DNA from 4 places in the Paenibacillus sp. MAHUQ-45 genome. Region 3 is predicted to be linked to each of the others. Evidence: riboswitches for the same ligand, from Rfam matches in the RefSeq annotation. Region 3 holds a riboswitch; each other region holds the start of a gene.

Region 1 (3,127 bases), on a different contig from region 3:
ACAAAAAGTAGCTGATACTATTGATGCCCTCTCCCATAACGCTCGCGGTATCACCATGATTACCAAGACAATTACCGAAATTGCGGAACAGACCAACCTGTTATCCTTGAATGCTTCCATCGAAGCTGCCCGTGCCGGAGAGCATGGCCGCGGGTTCGCCGTGGTCGCCCACGAAGTTCGCAAACTGGCTGAGGAATCAACGGCCTCGACCAAAGAGGTCTTCAGCTTGGTGCGAAGCATTGAAGCCGATATCAAGGAAGCCATTGCGAATATTACCATCAATGAGGAAGTCGTTCAGGTACAGAATGAAATGATCATTCAGACTGCACAAATTTTCGGGCAAATTGTCCAAAGCGTACAGTACATTACCGAGCAGATCGCCGCCTTCTCTTCGGAAAGCGATCTGATGCTGGACAGTGCCCTGAAAATCTCCTCTGCGATCGAGAACATCTCCGCCATTACCCAGCAAACAGCGGCCAGCACTGAAGAGGTCTCTGCATCGATGAGTGAGCAGATCAATGCTCTGGAATCTGTTGCAGAAGAGAGTGAAAAAATGACGTCAGCCGTCTTCCAGCTACAAAAAACGATTCATATTTTTAAATTTTAGAATTTGTCATCAAAATTTAATTTTTGTTCCTTTCAGCACAAAACTGCCGTATAAGCTCTATTTTATACGGCAGTTTTTCAAACTTATGAAACGTTTGCATTATATCGCTTTCAGACCTTTCCGTAAAATTCATACTCACAAATAACGATTCGCCTTCTCCCCTCTCAAGCATCCTACTTTTAACCCACTCACTTCCATTATAGTTTAGAAAAAAATAAGTATTTGGATTCAATTCTTTCATTAAAAATATCACGGCAAATGATGAGTCAACTAATTTCTTCAATTATTATCTAATCTTCTCCATCCAATTGTTTTGATCCAATTTGCATTTTTGCACCAACCCCTCTAGTCAAATATTCCATACTGACCCAATTAATAGTTTATTTTCGCTCTATTTTGTAACCGCATTCTAATTTACAATACCCCCTTGGATACATTTTAAATTAAAACTATATCCCTATTCTCTTTCATTTTTTTCGTCAAATTCCGAGTTCATTTGTGTAAAATATATTGACAAAGACGAGCTAGGAATATAATGTAAAGGAAAATTATTCTTATAATTAGTTATATAATTTATATGGGCAAAATTCCTGAAAAGGAATGACGCAAAGCCATGGATCTACAGCCTCATTTTTCTGAGGCCATGACTGCCAGGTTGCAGAGAAAACCAGGAGGATCGACTTAATCTTGCGGTCTGAGTGGCGGTTTTTTGCTTCCAACCTGTGCTCCATTATTCGAGCACAGGTTTTGTTGTTTCTTTATACCCGTTTGTATCGTTCTAATCATTTCGCATCACCAGAACGATAATATATTTATCTTTTTACTTATCCCAATTCATACACTTGAGAGGTGTTTTTTTTGAAGACAGTCGCAGATTTTATGGCGGAGGCACTACGTAATCTCGGAGTAACCCATTCATTTGGTATTATTGGTAAATCCATTTGTCCTTTAGTTCTAAAGATGGTGGATTACGGTATTGAGTTTATTCCTGGAAGACATGAATCCAGTTCCGGGTTTGAAGCCGCAGGCTATGCCCTTAAGACTGGCGGACTAGGTGTTGCTTTCGGAACATCCGGTCCCGGAGGAACGAACCTACTGACTGCAGCGGCCCATGCCAAAGCGAATAACCTTCCGGTACTATTTATTACAGGTCATCAATCCATAAAAGAATTAGGTATTCCGCAATGTCAGGATTCTTCCTCATATCTGGCTGATCTTGCTGATATGTTCAAACCGGCTACTCTATTCAGCAAGCTTGTAGAACGTGGCGATAACTTCAGTACCATTTTCAATCATGCTATCTCGATTGCTCTGAGCGGTAACCGTGGTCCCGTTCATCTTTGCTTGCCTTTCGACGTTCAGACAGAACTGCTGGAAGAATTCCCGGTAGTCTATCCAGAGCGCGAATCGTTCGTAAGCATCTCCAATTTTGACCGTGTAATCAACGCTATCAACAATGCTGAGAACCCACTGATTATTGCGGGTAAAGGTGTTAACCGTTCCGGAGCTCATAAAGAGCTGATCGAATTGGCTGAAACCTTCAACATCCCTGTCGTGACTTCTCCTGGCGGCAAAGGTGCTATTCCTTGGGATCACCCGCTGTATCACGGTCCTGTCGGTGTCGGCGGATGCACTCATGGTGATGATCTGCTAAATCGCAGCGATTTGTATATTGTACTGGGCTCCCGCCTGAGCGATATGACCATCTGTAATCTCAAACGTGAGAACCATCCAGAGACTTTAATTCAGTTCGATAGTGATCCTACGTTTGTGGGCAAAATTCTGACCTCCCAAACAATACCGGTCACCGGGGATCTGCGTGATAATCTTGTGTATTATCTTGAACACCTGGATAGAGATTCTGTGACCAAACGTACTACCGAAAGCTTTAACTATCGGGATGAACTGCCTGAGCTCCCTGGTCTCTCTCTGGCTTCAGTCATGAATGTGATGAGTGATCTGATTCCATACAACAACACTATGTTCGTGGATGACGGAAGCCATGGCTTTAATGCCGTTAAATGGTATAACGTTAAAAAACCGGGCAGTTTTGTGTTTGATGCCTATTTTGCCTGCATGGGCAACGCCATTGGCATGGCTATCGGCGCCAAGGTTGCATCACCGGATGAAACGATCTTCTGTGTGACTGGCGATGGATGCTTTATGATGCTCGGTGCAGAGATTAATACAGCAGTATGTAAGGATATCCCGGTTATTTTTATCGTTGTGAACAACATGCAACTGGATATGGCGCTTAAGGGAATGCAGAAGACTACGGGCCGAATTGACGGAACCCTATTCGAAGTCCCAATGGACGCCGTGAAGTTTGGTGAATCCCTTGGAGCAAGCGGATATCGCTGTGAGACGTTGGAACAATTCTCCGCTGCGATCGAAGATGCGGTAGCCTTGAACAAGGTTGCAGTAATCGAACTGTTGACAGACCGTGACGAAGTACCACCTACTGCACACCGTGTAGTGAATCTTTAATTAGGGGGCCAATTTATGAGCGACAATTTGAAC
Region 2 (3,127 bases), on a different contig from region 3:
AGGAATGCTTGATATCGGAGAGAACATGCAGAAGCTCGGGGATCAGAATCGCAAATCGTTTATATTTGGTATCAAGCAAAAGCTGAATGACCTGGCCGTAATTCACAGGCTGTTGGCGGTTTTCTAACTTTTTGGCCAACACCTTGGCTGCCTTCCGTAGCAGATTGCCTTCCTCTAGGATCTGTTTTGACAGATGGTAGAGTCGGTTATTCAAAACTCCATGATATCCCGAATACAGTCTGCTCTCCACCACATCGCCATGTATCCAAATACTCCCGGTTGCAACGATGGTCGCATTCTTCACGTTTCCGTAAATATAGACATTTCCAATCGCTTCAATAATCATCTGCTCTTCCACATCGCCGTGAACAGCAACGTCCCCCGGGAATACGATGTGGCCGGTCTCAGGATTGACATTCCCCAGAACCCTGTGCGCTGCGGCAATGTCAAAGGTTCTGCCCTTCACTCCTGTCAGGCGGGGTCTGCCTGTACGAAGCGCCATGACCTTCAGACCGGATATAAGCTGTGTATGCTCCTTGGCTATAAGCTGGAAATCCTCAGGTGGGGCAGCAGGCAGCAGATGTCCATACACATCATATCCGGGAACCCCTTCGATGGGTGGATGCTTGATAGCTACGATGTCGCCCTCTTGGACTTCTGGGATGTCCGGGTAATTCTGCTCTTCCTGTCCACTCACGTTTCTATGGAAGATTTCTGCGGTCAGGGCTTCCTCGGAAAAAGGGATCTCGATTCTTGCATTGATCGCGGGTTTGGGCGCGGTACCTTCCGCTACACGGACAGGCCGTCCGGTAGGGTGGTTCAATGCCTCGTAAATCGCTGGAATATTGAGATTCTGGGAGATGGATTTTTTGTCAAAGTCGGCAAGGACCTGTTCGATGCGGACTGTAGACAGCAGGGCTTTCTTGTCCTGCTCCGCACTAACCGCAATGTTATTCGTGGCTGCACAATCCTTCAGGCGCCAGGCGTACTGTTCCAACCGTCGCAGGGTAAGGAAAGCCGATAACTTGTCTTCGGAGACTGTAATCTCATACGGTGCGGGCTCTTCAATCTCCCACTCCAGGCGGTCGGATGACAATACTTCGGTAGGGGCAGTAATGATCTGCCGGTTCTTCCTAAGGACAACGGGAGGAACGGGAGAGATGACAGCAGGTTTGCCGCCAGATAAAGGTGAGGTGATGAAAAATTGATTATTTTGAATAATGATGATGCCGTCCTTATTGTTCGTGTCGTCCAGTGGTAGAGATTGTGGAGCACTATTCAAGATTTGTTCGGAGGGCTCTATCGGCAATGGCCGGGCAAATTCTTTTACGTCATTTCGATTAGGGTGTTGCGACATTCTGTTACCTCGCTTCTTTGTATAATCAAAGGCATCTGTACATAGAGAGCACCGGGTTAAGATGCGATATCCGCTAGGGATATCCGCCATGCAGGCGTCTAATTGGCAGCCTGGCAACCATAAATGCAGCTTGTGCATTCTTAGGCCCATTGCTTTGCGTCCTACCCTTTCGAATAGTTTGCCTTTAAAAATGGATCAATGATGTATACTCAGCATCAGGCACTTTAATCGACTAAAATCGACAAAAAAAGAAGGCGCCGGTACGTCGTATATATAAAATTGTCGGCATTAAATCCTTTTAATTTTAGTGCTAAAGTAACGAATTGACAATATAAAATAAATAAATTCACCCAGACCGTCCACATGTAAAAGAGAGGCGTCTAAGCCGGATGGCCCGGGACGTCTCTCATGGGATCAAATAGTCCACAGAAGTACCTATATATTCCACATTTCCTTAATTATAACGCGTAAGATGGTTTTAGTAAAATAAAAGGACGCTCCCGTTTATAGCTTTTGGGAGAGTCCTTTTTTCATGTAATGAATACCTTGTGCGATATTGGTCTTGGCCTCATGCGGTACAACTGAACAGGTGGCATATTCCGCCCGCTCCACCTCTTCCAGCACCCGGTTCAAGTGGGAGAACACTGCACCGAGATCGCGCATGGCTGTCAGAGGGCAATGTCTCTGAAGCTCTGAGAAGCAAGAGAGCTGTAATTCCCGTGCATGGCGCAGGGCGTCTGGGAGGGAACGGGTGCACTCGATATCGGACAGGGTCTTCGTTCCGTACAGTGCGATGCAATCCGCGGTGGCTTCCAGCGAACCAGCCAGCCCTTCTGCAGCTGCATAATGCGGTGGAAGCAGAGCAATCTCATCGGCAATTTCCTTCACATAGGCATGAACGGTTTTCAGATGAGTAGTAGCTGTGCTCAGCTTGTGCAATTCATTACGGCATTGGTAATGGGATAGTGTGTAGTGAATCTCTTTCTGTTGCTTGCGGCTTCGTGTCAGCAGCTCCCCGGCTTGTTTCGATACGGCTTTGCCCTTCTCCGTACTTTGTTCTCCGGCGGCAAGTCCTCTCAGTGCATCTGCGAGCAGCAGGCTTCCTTCAAGTGCCAAGGCTTTTACCTTGACGAACCCCTTCGGCGGAACGATAATCATATTGATGAGGACGGCAATCAGTACGCCGATGAAGGTTTCGAATATTCTAGAGACTACATAATCGTTTTGATAGAAGGAAAGGGCCATAACAGAGGTGACGCCTACTTGGGTCACGGCCTGAATATTCACGCGGCAGGCGGTGGCGATGCCAATGCCGATGAGCAGCATAAGCAGGATAGAGAGCCCGCTTATGTCAAAGAACTTACCGACGATCAGAGCGACGATCCCGCCAAGAATGATGCCGAGGAGCCGGTAGATTCCTTTTTCTACAGAGCCCTTAACAGTACCTTGGGTAATCAGAATGGCAGCTAGCGGAGCAAAGTACAGATAATGATTGCTATAAAGACTGTGCACCACCACCCAAGAGAGCGATGCAGCTAGCGTCACACGTATCATATATAGGGAAAAACCAAATTTCTCAAGGCGGTCCAGTAACCCCTCGTTCATGTTCTTCATCTTCTTTCGCAAAAATAGGAAAACATCAATTAACTTTCATCCGTTTTCATTATATCACCTCATTTTTGACGAAAATCCTGATAAGTTTTACGAAGTTGTTAAGTTTCTGGGGGATGTTAACAATCTAAGCTATCGCATAAGGGGAAGCTATCTATT
Region 3 (3,127 bases):
AATTGGGAGGCCATGTGCCGATTATCGTTGAGCCGGAGCGCCGCGATACCTTCCCGGCTATTGCGCTGACAGCAGCCTATTTATATACCGTGGCTGGCGTGTCGCCTGCCGAGACGGTGGCTATTTTGCCAGTGGACCCTTATGTTGAGGCTGCTTTCTTTGAAACGGTAGCCCAGCTTGAACATACGATGGAGGAGAGCGGCGCTAATCTGGCGCTGATGGGTGTGGTGCCTGAGCATGCTTCGGAGAAATACGGATATATCATCCCGACCTCCGATGAGCCTGCGGCGAGCGGCTTTATGCAGGTAAGCCATTTTCAGGAGAAGCCGGATCGCGTGCAGGCGGAGAAGCTGATCAGTCGCAATGCGCTGTGGAACTGTGGTGTGTTTGCTTTCCGTCTTGGCTATTTGCTGGATATTTTGCAGCGTAAAGGGCTGCCTCTCAACTATGAGGAACTGCAGAAGCAGTATAAACTGCTGTCCTCCATCAGTTTTGACTACGAAGTGGTAGAGAAGGAAGAACGGATTGTTGTGCAGCCGTATGATGGATTCTGGAAGGACCTGGGCACGTGGAATACATTGACGGAAGAGATGAGCAGCAATCATGTCGGCAAAGGGGTTGTTACGGCTGATTCCGAAGGCACCTGCCTCGTGAATGAACTGGATATTCCGATTACGGTCATTGGTGCAAAAGATCTAATTATCGCTGCCAGTCCCGACGGAATTCTCGTAACCCATAAAGCGGAAAGCCCACGGATCAAAGAAGTGCTGAAGTCGTTTGATCAGCGCCCAATGTACGAGGAACGTCGCTGGGGTCATTATCGTGTCATTGACTATGTGAAATATGAAGAAGGCAATGAGGTGCTGACGAAACGGATTTGCATCTCACAAGGGAAGAATATCAGCTATCAGTTGCACCGCAAGCGCAGTGAGGTCTGGACCATTATCAGCGGGGAAGCCAGCATTGTTTTGAATGAGAAAATGTATAACGTAAAGGCGGGCGATGTGGTTCGCATTCCGGAAGGCACCAAGCATGCCATTCTGGCTTTAACGGACGTGGAGTTTATTGAAGTGCAGACAGGCTCTGAACTGGTAGAGGAAGATAATATCCGTATCACCCTGAATTGGGATGATATTGAGCTGCATCAGTTTATTTCCTAGGACCGGATTCGAGCGTAGGGGAATTTAGTAGAACAAACTATCTATTTAACCAAATGCGAAGCTTTTAAAACAGGTATAAAGACTCAAAAATGATATTTTTTTCATAAATGCACTAAAAAATAATTAAATAGCGTCGATATTTACGGTAAGAGGGATAGATCCTTCAATAACGAAAACGGCAAACCTATCGAAAGATAGGGACGCAAAGCTATAGGGCCTTTCGCAAGAATGGCAGCCTGGCTACCGAAAGGGAGATGTATGTTGAAAGCTTACCGTAAGTATCGTTTGTTGCGCGCACTCCTGTCCGTTGCTCTGTTTCTGACGACCCTTCCACTGAGCGTGGGAATCGTTCCGTCTATGGCAGGAGCTGCAGGCTCCGGTACTCCGGTGAATCCCGCTGCCTCGCCCGAAGCTGTAAAATTACTTAACTACATGTACTCTTTATCCGGTAAAGGAATTATTGCAGGGCAGCATGACTACCTGGAGAGTCCCGATGAGTTCAATCTCAAGCTGCAAGATACCAGCGGTAAATATGCCGCACTGCACGGTTACGAGATGGGCGCTATCAGCGGGCAGAATGAGAGCCAGGTTGCCTGGTATCGTCAGAATGTAGTGAACAGCGCCATCAGTTGGAGCAAAAGCGGCGGAGTAGTCGCCATGACCTTCCATCAGAGCCTACCGGGAACCAGCTATGATTGGTCCAATGTCTCCAGAAGTCTCAGCCAAGCGGAATTCAATAAGTACGTTACACCAGGGACGGTACAGTACAACAACCTGATTGCCGAACTGGATAAAGTGGCGATACCTTTGAAAAGCTTACGTGATGCAGGGGTACCTGTATTATGGCGGCCGTACCATGAAATGAATGGAGATTGGTTCTGGTGGGGAAAGAAAAATAATTTCGCTGCACTTTGGAATATTATGTATGACCGTTTTGTTAACGTTCATAAATTGAATAATCTGCTGTGGGTATGGAGTCCGAATGCCCCGAATGCCTGGGCGGATCCGTATGCTCTGACCTATCCGGGTGCGGATAAAGTAGACATTCTCGCTGCAGATATATATGAGAACGATTATAAACAAAGCCATTACGACAGTCTGCTGGCGCTGGCGGCCGGGAAGCCGATCGGTATCGGAGAGAACGGGGAAATGCCAGACGTAGCCAAGCTGAGAGAGACCCAGAGCAAATGGACCTTTATGATGACCTGGGGAAAAATGCTATACGATAATAACCACACTGATGATATTAAAGGTTTTATGAACAACAGCTACACGGTAACCAGAGACAAATTTGCGGCTGGAGCGGTACCGGCACCTACGCCACCACCGGCTCCTCCAGTACCCGCTGTTACGCCATCAAACACACCGAAACCTCCTGCTGCACCAACAGGGAATACTGGAACAGGGGGAAAGCATACGATGGCGAATGGGTTAACGGGGGAATACTTCAACAATATGCAGCTTTCCGGTACGGCGGTTCTTACCCGGAATGATGCAGCGATTGATTATAACTGGAGGCAGGGTTCACCGGATGTAGCCTTGCTGGGTGTTGATAATTTCTCTATCCGTTGGACGGGGAAAATCAAACCGCTGTATAGCGAGAATTATCAGATCTACACTGAATCCGATGATGGCATTCGGGTGTGGATCAACGGGCTGCCGATCATTGACAGCTGGAATAATCAAAGCGGGACTGAGCATCAGGGGAGCATCGCCCTGAATGCCGGGGAGCTGTATGATATCAAAGTGGAGTATTACGAGAATCTGGGTGATGCCCGAGTGCGCCTGATGTGGGCAAGCCCTAGTCAGGTGAAGGAAGCCGTTCCGACCAGCGCATTGTTCGCGAGCGTGGACGGAACTGAGAACTACGTTATCTAGTCCTTACGCATTTAACGGATCACAGCAATGAGATTCTTTTCAGCCGATCGGTAGCCCTGCTCTTTGGCAGGGCTACTGAACTATAGGCT
Region 4 (3,127 bases), on a different contig from region 3:
CCTACGAAAGTCTTGTGCAGGAAGGTCTCAAACTGCTCCACTTGAATTAGCCGATTCAGCAAATCCTTGCGTTCGGCGGTATTCAATGGCGCAGGTGAGTTAACGGACTCCGCCTGGCTGTTCAACCAGCGAAGTTCCTGTTCATCATGCACATGACCAAATTCGTAGGCTATAGTTTGTGTATAGGCTTGGCGCATCCGGTGAACGGCGTCCCAAGCGGTTTGAATATTATCCGGGACATTCTCCCAAATTAGTGAAGCAGGGAGGGCCATGAGGTCCTCTCGCGTCAATTCATACGTTTCATGATTCAGCCATTTTGTCATAGGATTGTGATCCCGCTCCAGCGGGTCAATATTGGCGGCCAAATGGCCATATATACGAATGTTAGCGATTAGCTTAGAGGCTTTGACAGCCTTGCGAAGCCAAACTGCATCTCCCGAGACGATAGGCTGCGGAGCTGGTTCAGCATCCGGCGCCAGGGGAGGCGGGCCATAAACAGTAAAAAGTTCACGGTAATTATTTTCAACTGAGGAGGGGTCTTTCACAAACTGCTCATACTTCTCCTGAATGTAGCCCAGATTGGGGCCATAATATTTGCTCCAAACAGATTCATTGTAGGGCTCTTTGGCTGCCATGAATACATCCTCCTAACGGATGAACTCCAAACGCGGGGCGCTGGTATGGGCCTTGTTCGGAGCTGTGATGGTTGCGTTTTCATTTCCTTACTATTGTGCTACTTTCGGTGGCCTTAATCAATTCATACTTTCGTCCAATCCAATCGCAAAACGGTATGGTTCAGCCTGGTCATTGATGCCATAGCGCCATAAATAGATTACATCAACAAGTGTAACTATTAAAATAATTCGATAGTCCTCGTTTTTTTTATAAAACCTGATTACAATGCTCGGATATGGGTTAATGGTTCTATAATTAGTCTATTTTGGGTTAGTAGAATTATTAATAAGTTCAAAATTGTGCATTGGGTACAGGTGGTTTCAACTTGGACAGGTATTAGTCAAAAAGAGCTAAACTTTTTACATTTCTCACCTTAGAAATTCCCAGAAAACGACACACTTTTCCGATTCTTTCTTGTATAATGTTATTGCAGTATGGTTTTTAATAATAATTTCTAGCCAGATCCTTTCATGTAAAGGGTCCAGTAAAGGGTAAACCTGTTGAAAGGCAGGGGCACAAAGTCTCGGGTCTAAGGTAGAAATACTACGACGGCCGGACTGCCTGGGGACGCGAAATCTTAGGAGGAGATTTTTTGGATAAGTCCAACCAGGGGAACAACGGAGAACTGCAGACAGTTGATCTGGATTTAGAATGGGTATATTTGCTGCTGAGTGCCAAGAAGGCGGGCATCAAGGCGGAGGAGATTCGCCGTTTCTTTAATGAGAAGGCTTTGAAGGCTATTTAGCAGCTTGAATCATAACAGATACATATAGAGAAGGGCACAGCATATGCTGTGCCCTTCTCTATATGATGGGGCCCCAAGCTATTGAAGCGCTCAGGGCCGAAATCTTTAATCCTTTTGTTCAAGACGCCATTTTTGATAATCTAGAAATTCCTTGAACTCCCGCTTGCTGATGCCGGAGCTCATTGCCTCTTGCACGAGCCGGAACCATTCCGAATCCAGCGGCGTCTCTTCAGTGTCGGAGAGGTCTCCATATAGCAACACGTGAATAGATACTTGTAGTGCGTCGGCAATTTTTTCAATGAATTGGATAGAGGGGTTGGACTGAATATTTCTCTCAACATTACTCAGGTACGACTTGGCCACATCCGCCTTGTCCGCAAGTTCGGATAAGGATAAGCCCTTCTCGACCCGGAGTTCATGGATGCGCCCTCCCATATTATCAGGCACGATGACAACGCCCCTCCGTACTTTTTGTATAAGTATAACAAATTTCCTTGAAACGGACAAAGACACATTGCTGTTCAGAGGAGAAAAGAGGAGGGGATTGGAGCAAAAACCGGCATGTCTTAGCCCGGTGAAGGGTGTAAGAGATGCCGGTAGTTTTTAGGAATCAGACTTATTTTAATTCTCCGGCGCCTTGCTTGGCGTTGAAGGTCAACTTCACGTCCAGTTTGTCACCTTGGAAGATGTTTTGATCCTGGCCGTTCTCAACGAACTCAAAGGCTAATTTGAGCGTCTTGGATTGGGCTGCGGAGATGCCGCCTGGGAAGGCATTGGCTACCAAATCGTAGCCTGGATTGCTCTGCAAATCCTTGAGTGTTGCTTCGGCAACGACATGGCCAGCAATTGAGCCGCTAGTATAGCTGCTGTCAAGGAGCTTTACTTTAAAGTGAGCACCCAGATCCTGTCCGGCGTTGTTGCTGTTAGTATCAGTTACGATATACGTAGTAACCAGCTTCAGTTCTTTAATGTCGAGCGAGCCGCTATTCTGCAGAGTGAAGTTGCGGACAGCGATGTCACCTGGCTTCAGATTGCTCAGGTTCACATTTTGCTCAGGATTAGTATTCAGATCCAGCGTACCAGCGGCGAAAGTTGCTGTGCTTTCCGCTGTATCGCTGAAGTAAGCGAAGGTGCCGCCCCCGATTAAAGACAATCCCAAAGCCGCCGTTGCTACGCCAAGACCCAATGTTTTTTTGATACCCATGAATAAATTCCTCCTCTTATATGGTTAATAAAATGGTAGACAAAATAGTTAATGCGTTGAGATCGAACGGCTTACTTGTATTCGCCAGCGCCTTGTTTAGCCTCGAAGGTCCACTTCAATTTCAGGCTGTCTCCCTGGTAGTAGTTCTGAGGCTGGAGGTTGTCGACAAAGGCAAACTGAACAGACAGCTTATCCAGAGTTCCTGCCTTGATCCCTGATTTTTCGCCGAAAACTGAACCAAGGATGCCTGCTTTTACAAGGTCAGGCGAAAGGTTTTCCAGCTCAGACAGTTTTTTAATCAGAACCGGAGAAGTGATCTTGTCTTTATTAACCAGGAAGGTGACCACGATGTCATCTTTCAAGTTATGGGTTCCATTGTCATTGTTCACGTCTATAACTTCAGTTGCCGTTTTCAGCAGCACTTGGGAAATATCAAGTGAGCCGCTATTCTTCAGCTTGAAGTCTCTGGTGATGATATCACCTGGCTTGAGATTGTTGAGGTC

What was found. Region 3 has a riboswitch for cyclic di-GMP ahead of AC3Y23_RS19345 (glycosyl hydrolase). Riboswitches for the same ligand answer to the same signal wherever they lie in the genome.
Region 1: linked by a shared signal. The riboswitch ahead of AC3Y23_RS03750 (thiamine pyrophosphate-binding protein) and the one ahead of AC3Y23_RS19345 (glycosyl hydrolase) in region 3 are both predicted to bind cyclic di-GMP.
Region 2: linked by a shared signal. The riboswitch ahead of AC3Y23_RS11805 (flagellar assembly protein A) and the one ahead of AC3Y23_RS19345 (glycosyl hydrolase) in region 3 are both predicted to bind cyclic di-GMP.
Region 4: linked by a shared signal. The riboswitch ahead of AC3Y23_RS21800 (anti-repressor SinI family protein) and the one ahead of AC3Y23_RS19345 (glycosyl hydrolase) in region 3 are both predicted to bind cyclic di-GMP.

What each region holds. Positions count from the first base shown of each region.
Region 1 is NZ_JBYUPV010000002.1:9,788-12,914, reverse strand. Features, by position in the region: gene AC3Y23_RS03760 (methyl-accepting chemotaxis protein) at 1-607, shown strand, start outside; gene AC3Y23_RS03755 (hypothetical protein) at 624-890, opposite strand; cyclic di-GMP riboswitch class I at 1,178-1,270, shown strand; gene AC3Y23_RS03750 (thiamine pyrophosphate-binding protein) at 1,457-3,094, shown strand; gene AC3Y23_RS03745 (carboxymuconolactone decarboxylase family protein) at 3,110-3,127, shown strand, end outside.
Region 2 is NZ_JBYUPV010000004.1:223,864-226,990, forward strand. Features, by position in the region: gene AC3Y23_RS11805 (flagellar assembly protein A) at 1-1,357, opposite strand, end outside; cyclic di-GMP riboswitch class I at 1,459-1,550, opposite strand; gene AC3Y23_RS11810 (FUSC family protein) at 1,862-2,962, opposite strand.
Region 3 is NZ_JBYUPV010000009.1:34,434-37,560, forward strand. Features, by position in the region: gene AC3Y23_RS19340 (sugar phosphate nucleotidyltransferase) at 1-1,160, shown strand, start outside; cyclic di-GMP riboswitch class I at 1,328-1,408, shown strand; gene AC3Y23_RS19345 (glycosyl hydrolase) at 1,419-3,038, shown strand.
Region 4 is NZ_JBYUPV010000011.1:64,971-68,097, reverse strand. Features, by position in the region: gene AC3Y23_RS21805 (2-oxoglutarate dehydrogenase E1 component) at 1-635, opposite strand, end outside; cyclic di-GMP riboswitch class I at 1,156-1,240, shown strand; gene AC3Y23_RS21800 (anti-repressor SinI family protein) at 1,268-1,420, shown strand; gene AC3Y23_RS21795 (helix-turn-helix domain-containing protein) at 1,526-1,855, opposite strand; gene AC3Y23_RS21790 (TasA family protein) at 2,037-2,624, opposite strand; gene AC3Y23_RS21785 (TasA family protein) at 2,696-3,127, opposite strand, start outside.